DNA from 2 places in the Shouchella rhizosphaerae genome. Region 2 is predicted to be linked to the other one. Evidence: predicted binding sites of a transcription regulator. Region 2 holds the regulator's gene; the other holds the start of a gene.
The links. The regulator LexA, encoded in region 2, represses DNA repair genes until DNA is damaged. The targets are predictions, from matches to a motif close to CGAACATATGTTCG.
Positions count from the first base shown of each region.

Region 1 (4,431 bases), 1.3 Mb from region 2:
GCGTTTTCATAACAAAATCGATATAAGCTTCGCCACGGAGCGAATCGACTTGTCCATATTGTTCGGAGCGGACATGCCCTTCTAAATTCAAAGCAGCGATGCGAACGGATGAGTTTGCCAGTGACAAGGCGATTATAAACGATTTGTCTGGATTAAAGCGGTAAAGCACCGGCTTTCTTCCACCTGTTGAATGGCCGACCCCTTCTTCTTGCACATACCCTTCGTCAATAAGTTTGTTTAAAATCGTTGCGGCCGTCGTTGGGCTGACTTGTATTTGTTTGGCAATCATGTTCTTGGAAAGGGGCCCGCGTAGGCGGATAAGGTTTAACGCATTAATTCGATTGACTTCATGCAATTGCACCGGAGGCTTAATCTTTTCGCCACCTCACTTTTCGTTTTAACTTTAAAAAGTTTCGGTTTTTAAGACCATTTCGATGTTATAAAGGCAAATCCCTCTTTAATATCGCCTTTAATTTGTCAGAAGTTCTTCCAGTAGCTTTCAAATGTTAGCAGATTTTGAGGTTTAGTCCAGTATGGCTCGGATGAGGTTGTAAGCGAAACTCGTTGTAAAAGGGGTGCTTTTTCAGGCTAAGAGCCATTTGGGCGATTGCCCAAATGGCTCTTTATGCGGTACGTTTGGCCGCCCCGCCGCTATATGTCCATTTCCGCCATAAAGCTTCAAGGGGCCCTTGTTTCCATTTTTTTAAATACAAGTGGCTAAGTATAACTTGCGTAGCATAAATGACAATGGCAATAAGTAACCCTTGGCTGCTAGAGACGCTGCCAAACAACCCAAAGCCATACCCATAAAAGATGGTCGTTGCCACAATCGTTTGCAGCAAATAATTCGTCAAGGCCATGCGCCCCGCCGAAGCAATTGGCATGAACAACCGTGCCACTGTTCCTTTCTGTAAAAGGAGCACAAATGCTGATACATAAAACAACATTTGCAACGGGCCAGCAAGCATTCTGATGCCCTCGGCCAACCCTTGTGTAAACACAGGATTGATGTCGATTAAATTGTATCTGATCGACACTTCAAGCAACGTAAGAGGGAAACCCGCCAAGAAGCCAATCCAGCACAGCCTTTTCCAGCGTGTTACGTTGGCTTTCACATCATGGAACATTCCTGCCTTCCCCATCGATAAGCCAATTAAAAACAACGGCAAAATTCCTGGTATGACAAAGATAACGGTGAAAAGTTGGAAAAATGATTCATTAAAAAAGCGATACTCTACTATTTGTAAATAGGTGCCGTTCGCCATTGTTGCTAAAGCACTAGCCGTATCGCCAGCAATGTCTTCCATTGTCATGAGCCCTTCCCGTAAGCCAAATTCCATGCTAACCCCTAAAAACAACATGTAGCATGTCATCGTTACTGCGGAAACAAGCATTAGAGCGATCGTCCAAGTAATGAGCGTCTTTTGCTTGCGGTGGAAGAACAATGGCAAGAGCAAAGCTGTTAATGCATATGTATACAAGATGTCTCCTGACCATAAGAGCAGCAAATGCACTAGACCGACCACTAGCAAAAAGACGATCCGCCTATAAAAAACCCGTGTTGCTGCCATATTTTTCGCTAGGACGCGGGTATAAAAAATAAAAAACCCAAGTCCAAACAGCAAAGAAAACATCGGGTAAAACTTGCCGTCTACAAAAAAACTGATAAACAGCTGTACATTGGCGTCCAAGCGGTTTTCAGACAGGGCTTTCCCCTCAAGCATAGAGCTCGCATCGGTAAAAGCTAACGTTTTAAAGGCAATCATGTTTGCCATTAAAATGCCGAACAAGGCAATTCCCCGGATCATGTCCAACTCGTGAATCCGCTCCGAAGGCATGGTCGCAGTTAGTTTCATACAACGTCTCCTCTTCCCTTGTTTTTCGCAAAAATTTCATCTTACCATAAGCCTTAAGCAACATCATAACACAATTTGCCCAATTTATTGCACGTATTCAAGAAATGCGATAGCTGTTTTCATGGTGCTAACAGGCACGACGTTTCCTTCTTACATTTACGCTGTTCCCATCCAGAAAAGAACCAGTCTTTTTCCTCTATTTTCCTCTTGTTATCGAACGGACATTCGCATACAATACAAACAAACGTTCCAATAAGAAAGGAGTTTGCTGATGGGAAAAGAAGAGTGGTACATCCATCGAGGAAACTTGTTATGGGAAGGAAGTCGGATGATGCTGCCTGAGCATAAACAGGCATGGATTGAACTTCAACGGCAGGAAGAGGACGTTCCGTTGCATGGAGAGTTGGACGATGACGAATGGCGCGAGCTAGGGGCTACCATCATGGACGCGTTAAATCACACGTATGAGGTGACTGTCACTTATTGGGATCACGGACGCTACCGCCAAAAAATTGGCACTATTGATAAATTGGACGAATGGAACAAGCGAATCAAAATCGCTTTTCCAGATAGGTGCGAGTGGCTTCCTTTGCGTATCATCAAACATGTCAGCCCCGTTTGAACATGGACCTGTCCAACAACCAAGTGCGAGCCCTGTTTGGGCTTGCCCCAACCGCCCGGGAAACCATTAGTGAAAAAGCGGAAAAGGCGGCGCAAGCCTATATCCGCTTGCATTATGCGCGCATCATTTTGACGCGGGAATTGGTGCGTTTCCAAGGGAAACAAGTGGCAGGCATTAAATACCCTTCTATCTATATAAACATCATTCAACGAGCACTCGCCCGCCTCTCCATCGACATGAGAAAACTAAAAGACTTTATGCAAAAACACGCTATCCATGTTTCTGAAAAAGCATCCTTGTCTCCCCATTATATCGAACACCTTTATTGGGTTAAAGGAGTAAAATATTCAGTTGGCGGTGCGCCGTTCGTCCTTTCTAGAAATGTTGAAAAAACGCTCCGCTATTACATGGTCGAATTAAACGATCACCAATCATATATATAGGGCTTTTTATTGATATTAAATACTATATGTAGTAATATTAGGGCACACATAGCCAACATTTCTCACCACATAACAGAGGGGGATATCGTATGCTGAAAGATTTATCAGACGACCTTCTGCTCCATTCATACTACCAAGCGATCGAACATCAATTATCCGTTGATTTTATTGTGATTTTAAAAAACGAATTATTCCGCAGAGGCATGCTGCACACAGCTGGTCAAAACACATAAATGTCTCTTGGCACGCCCCCTTTATAGTGGACAACTGTGCTTTTGGCTTTCCAATGGTTTTTTTCTTCACACATAGAAGGCGGGAGAAGTGTAGGCGAGCGGAGATGTGACTAACGGACGTTCGACGGCCCATGAACAAGAACAAGTCTACAACCTATAAAACCTGCAAGGTTCTTGCTTAGCCTTGCAGGTTTTTTTATCCCCCATTCATTTCCCTTTTGAAAAGGTGTTCCGTCTCTTGCTGCTCTTTTCGTTTAAGAAGGATCGACTCAATCGCCCTTTTGTGGTGTTTTTCACAATGTTGTTGGATCCGTCGCCAGTCTTGGTTCGTTGGTGGAGACTGGATATAAACAACATCGACTTTTTCATGATAGGGAAAAAGTGTATCTGTAACAATGAATGCAGGCATTTCTGCTTTGTCACGGGTGTACGTTACGGACGTTTGGACGTTTAAATGGTACGGCAATGCAGCATTCATTCGTTTAGAAAGCTTTTGCTCATAGACAGGCCCTTCACTTGAAAAGATGTGGATATTCAATGGTTCATTTAATTTCTCAATGTCGGCAAATGTATAGACTAGTAAAATATAACGGATGAGCAAAGCAGCTTGATCCATTTGCAAAAAAGGCACCATTTCCTCAGCCAAGACTTTTTCAAAAGCAGCAAAAACGCCTTCTGTAATAAGCGGATGACGTTCTTGCAATACGTCTAGTTGAATCCGCTCTTTAAAACTCGAATAGTTCACGGAAAAGTACCGTTTATTTCGGTGGATTTGTAGCAAATGCCCTTCCATCCGCTGCGCCGCTTCTTCGTCTAATGCATTAGAAAACCATTTTTTTAATGCACGGGCGAACCGCCGCGTGGCCCTCCACTCTTCAGTGCGGTGTAACTGGTTTGCAGCTAGATTTGAAGCGACAAGCTCCGCGTCATGGTAAAGAAACGGCGAATTTAAAAGAATGATCAATAAAAACTGCACTTCTGATGACCTTATGTTTTCCGGCACGGTTTTAAGCAATTCTCCAGCATGTGCAAGCATCTTTGTTTGCAAGTCGGACGGAAATGCCTCATCATAAAGGTCAGTGAAGTGCCCTTGTTTTACTCGCAACCATTGGATAGCAATCCAGTACAAGAAACGTTCTGTTTGCAATGAGGACAAGTTTAACTTCATTGCCTTTGCAATCGGCGCAAACAATTGTTTAGCAAACTGTTTTTCAATCGAAAAAGGCCACGCAATCCCACTTCCGGTCACTTCCCAAAAAAAGCAAAAATAAAAAATG
Region 1 covers NZ_CP144921.1:1,116,302-1,120,732, forward strand. The annotation lists gene V5G21_RS05820 (ROK family transcriptional regulator) at 1-361, opposite strand, end outside; gene V5G21_RS05825 (DUF418 domain-containing protein) at 624-1,856, opposite strand; gene V5G21_RS05830 (YolD-like family protein) at 2,128-2,478, shown strand; gene V5G21_RS05835 (hypothetical protein) at 2,475-2,921, shown strand; gene sda (sporulation histidine kinase inhibitor Sda) at 3,011-3,154, shown strand; gene V5G21_RS05845 (helix-turn-helix domain-containing protein) at 3,351-4,431, opposite strand, start outside.
Region 1: V5G21_RS05830 (YolD-like family protein) is a predicted target of LexA. The motif match lies at 2,071-2,084, and genes of this name have one in related genera.

Region 2 (4,431 bases):
AATTCTTCAACTTTATTTGTCAATGGATAACACCCTTTCTGCTGCCTTCTTTCCCTCTCATCATATACTTTCTGAAAAAAATGTACAAGCCTGAGTAGACTTGTACAGTTAATGCAATCGTTTATGTTTTTGCGCCTTGCTGTCCTTTAATTTTTGTGGAGTTACGTCATTCCCTTTCGCGTCGACGACTTTTACAGTATGGAGATGGTCCGTAAACGACGAGCGGAAAGCCGACAAATATTCGTTGCGAAGCGCTTTTTGTTCCATTGCTTGTTTTTTTGTCAAACCAACTGTTTTTGCTAGCTTTGACAATTCATTGATGCGATCAAGTTTTTCTTTTGACAACATCGTCATCACCTACCTTTTGTTTCGCCCCTCATCATAGCACTCATGCAACACAAGGGCAAACGATTCGCTTATGGGAGGCTAGACAAACATCGCATACGCTCTGCCCTGCTCCTAGGCGTTGGAAATGTCGTTCCAAGAAACCGTCGCTCACGCATTCCTTATGGACTCGTTTCTTTCTTCGCCTGTACGGCTGAGCGATTGGTTTGTATCATTTTTTGCTGTCAACCACCAGCTTATGCGTTTTCTTTAATGTATTTTTGATAACGGCGATGAACAGTCGCTTTTGAACAATCAACGCCCATCCCTTTTAAAGTTAAGGCAATTTCATAAAAAGTCAGCCCCCGGTCACGGAGCCTGACAATCTCTTCCACTGGTAAATCGAGTTCGTAGCGGCCACCGCCTCGTTTCTTAGACAAGTTCTGCTCTGGACGGTATCCACTCGCTACTGCTGTCCTCATTCCCCGTTTAATTTTTAAATTATGTAGTTTTCGTTGGTATTCTTCTACTATACCGACAATTTCCAGCACCATTTCATCCGCTTCAGACAATACAAGCTCCCCTTGATGATGGGCCGTATAAATAGGAACGCCATATTTTTTCAATTGGTACAAGAGCGCAATTTTCGTTTTTCCTCTGCCTAGGCGAGTATCATCCGTAATAAGCAAACAAGAGACAATCCCTTCTTTGCATAAATCCAATAAAGCAAGGAGGCAATCCCGTTCCAGGCTATAGCCGCTCGCCTGCTCTTTAAAAACAGTGTGTACATCCATGCCATTTGTCCTTGCCAATTCGACCAGTTCTTTTTCTTGCCTCTCTAAAGAACTGGCTTGGTTTTCTTTCGTCGTGCTCACCCGGCAATAGATAGCCGCCTGTTGTTTTTGTCCCTTTTCTGCCAATTCTCCGCGGCCTCCTTCCCGTGAAAATCCGCTAGCCCCTATCCACTAATCTAAAACCAAATCGATGTCGTCAACATTAGTGGCATGGCTACTGTGCTCAACCTCTTCATTTTATAAACAAAGATGCTTCCGATCTAAAAAAGATGAAGTATGTCTTTCTGGCACCTTTGCTTCGCTTACTTACATTGCTGGCAGTCTTAATTGTCAATTAAAAAAACGCGATCAATCGAAGTTGTTTCAACGATTTGCTCTTGCACGATTTGCTGTTCGTGTTTCTTGTTATCGTCTTTTTCCTGCTCGCCAGGCCATACCAAACTTGAGAAAATGAACAATACTGTTAAAATGCCGCCGCCTACTAGCCCCATATCTTGTTTCCTCAATACGATCACCCGTTCTTAGAGAATGTTTGTTCTGTTATCAGAATACAAGGAACAACTGTTCGTGTCAACTACTTTTTTTAGAACTTATGTTTGCGTTCATACGTTCGATATGGTAAAGTTTGTTTAGAACAGTTATATGAAAGCAGGTGGGAAAATGTCGAAATTATCGAAGCGCCAGGAAGAAATTTTGGCGTACATAAAAGATGAAGTAAAGAAAAAAGGGTACCCGCCGTCCGTCCGGGAAATTGGTGAAGCAGTTGGACTTGCTTCAAGTTCCACCGTACACGGCCACTTGGCCAGATTAGAAAAAAAAGGCTACATTCGCCGCGATCCTACTAAACCGCGGGCGATTGAAGTCCTTTCTCTCGGATTTGATAATGATACATTTGTCAAAAAAGAGACAGCAAGCTTTATTCCGGTAATCGGAAAAGTTACCGCAGGTGTGCCAATTACTGCTGTTGAAAACGTCGAAGATTACTTGCCACTCCCCGACCACCTTGCCGCTTACGACAATACGTATGCGCTTGTCATTCAAGGGGAAAGCATGATTGAAGCAGGTATTTACGATGGAGACCAAGTGATCGTACGGCAACAGCAAACAGCCGATAATGGCGATATTATTGTAGCCATGACAGAAGATAATGAAGCAACAGTAAAACGGTTTTTCCGGGAAAAGGACTACATTCGTCTCCAACCAGAGAATTCTTCAATGGAACCAATTATCCTTGAAAACTGCACGATTCTCGGAAAAGTCATCGGAGTGTTCCGCACGATCCACTAACGGACCAATAGGCTTTTTCAAGCTGTTGACCAAGCCCCTTAAATCTGAAATACGCTTGTCAGATGGAAGCAAAACAAAAGAGGTTCGTGCTTGACACGACTCGTCCAATCGATCAAAGCTAATTTTCTACAAACACTAAAGACTCTTTCATCGAATGGGGATAAAAGAGTCTTTTTTGTGTAGCTGCCATCTTGCAAATGACCAAGCAGTTTTTTCGCTCGTACATATAATAAATGAGAAGAAGGTGGTTCTACTTATGCCGTATTTAATTGCCTATTCCTTCACCAATCTTTTTTAAAAGCCATTAGGATGCCAAAGGAAAACAAGCTTAGTACTACTATAACGATAGCGATGCTACTAGCATAATAGCTATGCTCTGATGACCGAACAATCGCTGTTCTCATGCACCGAAAAGGACAAGAACGATCAAGCACTGGTAGAGCCAAAAATTTAACAACTAAATTAGCTATAGAACACCTCTCGCCCAACGTATTAACCTAATTCCATTTGCTTTCTTGCGAGTAGAACACTCGCAGAAAGCTTTTTTAGTCTGGTTGGCTGCTATGTTCCTTTTGCTGATGGCTAAGAGTCCATTTAAGCACGACTGCTGTCATCAGGAACAGCAAACCAGCCGAAATAAATACATATGGGATGCCATAGCCACTTGCTATCATTCCGCCGAGAACAGGCCCTAACACATTTCCAAGAAAGCGAAAACTTTGGTTATAGCCAAGCACTTCCCCTTGCATGGCAACAGGGCACGCCTGGCGGATAAAAGCGGTTGTGCACGGTAGTAAGCCGCCTACGGCCATGCCAAACAGAAAACGTAAGACAATCAGTTGCCAAAGAGAGCCGACAAATGCTTGTGGGATAAACAACAGGCCTGATAATAGCAGCAAAATCATCATCACTTTTTCATGGCCAATCCGATCACCGAATTGCCCCCAAGTACGAGTTAGTATTAAATTGCCAAGCCCAGTGACCGAGAAAGCAGCACCTGCTAAGAAAGCCATGTTTTCAGTATTATGGGTAATCTGGTTGACGTATAAGGCGAGCAATGGTTGAACACTAAACAGCGCCATTTGCACAATTAAAGCAACAAACATCACCATTAAGAGCAGCGGGCTTTTTACGATACGCCCAAGCACTTCTTTTGAACGATACTTTCTTTTCCTCTCGCCTTTTTCTTCGTAAACAACTTCCTTTACGCCAATTAAAACGAGGACTGTTGCGATTAGGAGAATCGATGACGTCAACAAAAATGTAAGTTCCATTCCCACTGTATCAGCGATCAATCCTCCAAAAAGAGGTCCAAGCAAACCGCCGGAAACTGTCCCTGTTTGCAATGTTCCTAGCATTTCACCTGCTGTTTTTTTGCTGCTTTGGGCAGCTATCAACGCCATTGAGGCAGGAATGAACCCCGTGGCAAGGCCCATAAAAGCACGCAATACAAACAACTGTTCTGCTGAATGGACGTATCCCATAAAAAAGACGGATAAGGCAATGCCTAATCCTGTACCGAGCAACACTTTTTTTCGTCCAAACCTGTCGCCGATTTTACCCCAAAGCGGGGCAACAAGAAAGGCGACAAAAAAAGAGACAGCAAACACATATCCTGCCCAGCGCTGGACTTCATCAACGTTGTAGTGACCAAAAGATTCAATGTATAGCGATAAAAAAGGAATGACCATCGTCATACTTGCCGAAACAAAAAAGTTGGCAAACCACATGATGAGCAAATTTCGTTTTTCAGGTTGTATTCCAATCACCTTCGTTTACATACTACTATCGATTTTATTTCGTCAATCTAAATATATAGCGGAAAAGAAGAACCGTCAAACCGTGAAAATCGCGATTTGAGGGCGCTACAATCGCAGGCAACGGAAAAAGGGCGCTTATTATTCCGTTATCACCATATTTCATGCAGTTGAATAGGCTAACAAAGGAAGGCAAGGAGGGTTTATATGGATAACGACAACGGCTGGGCTTTATTGGTAACCATCCTCGTGTTGTTTATTTTGTTGAT
Region 2 covers NZ_CP144921.1:4,075,578-4,080,008, forward strand. The annotation lists gene tkt (transketolase) at 1-23, opposite strand, end outside; gene V5G21_RS20385 (DUF896 domain-containing protein) at 109-348, opposite strand; gene V5G21_RS20390 (YneB family resolvase-like protein) at 582-1,244, opposite strand; gene V5G21_RS20395 (hypothetical protein) at 1,442-1,624, opposite strand; gene lexA (transcriptional repressor LexA) at 1,779-2,405, shown strand; gene V5G21_RS20405 (MFS transporter) at 2,951-4,174, opposite strand.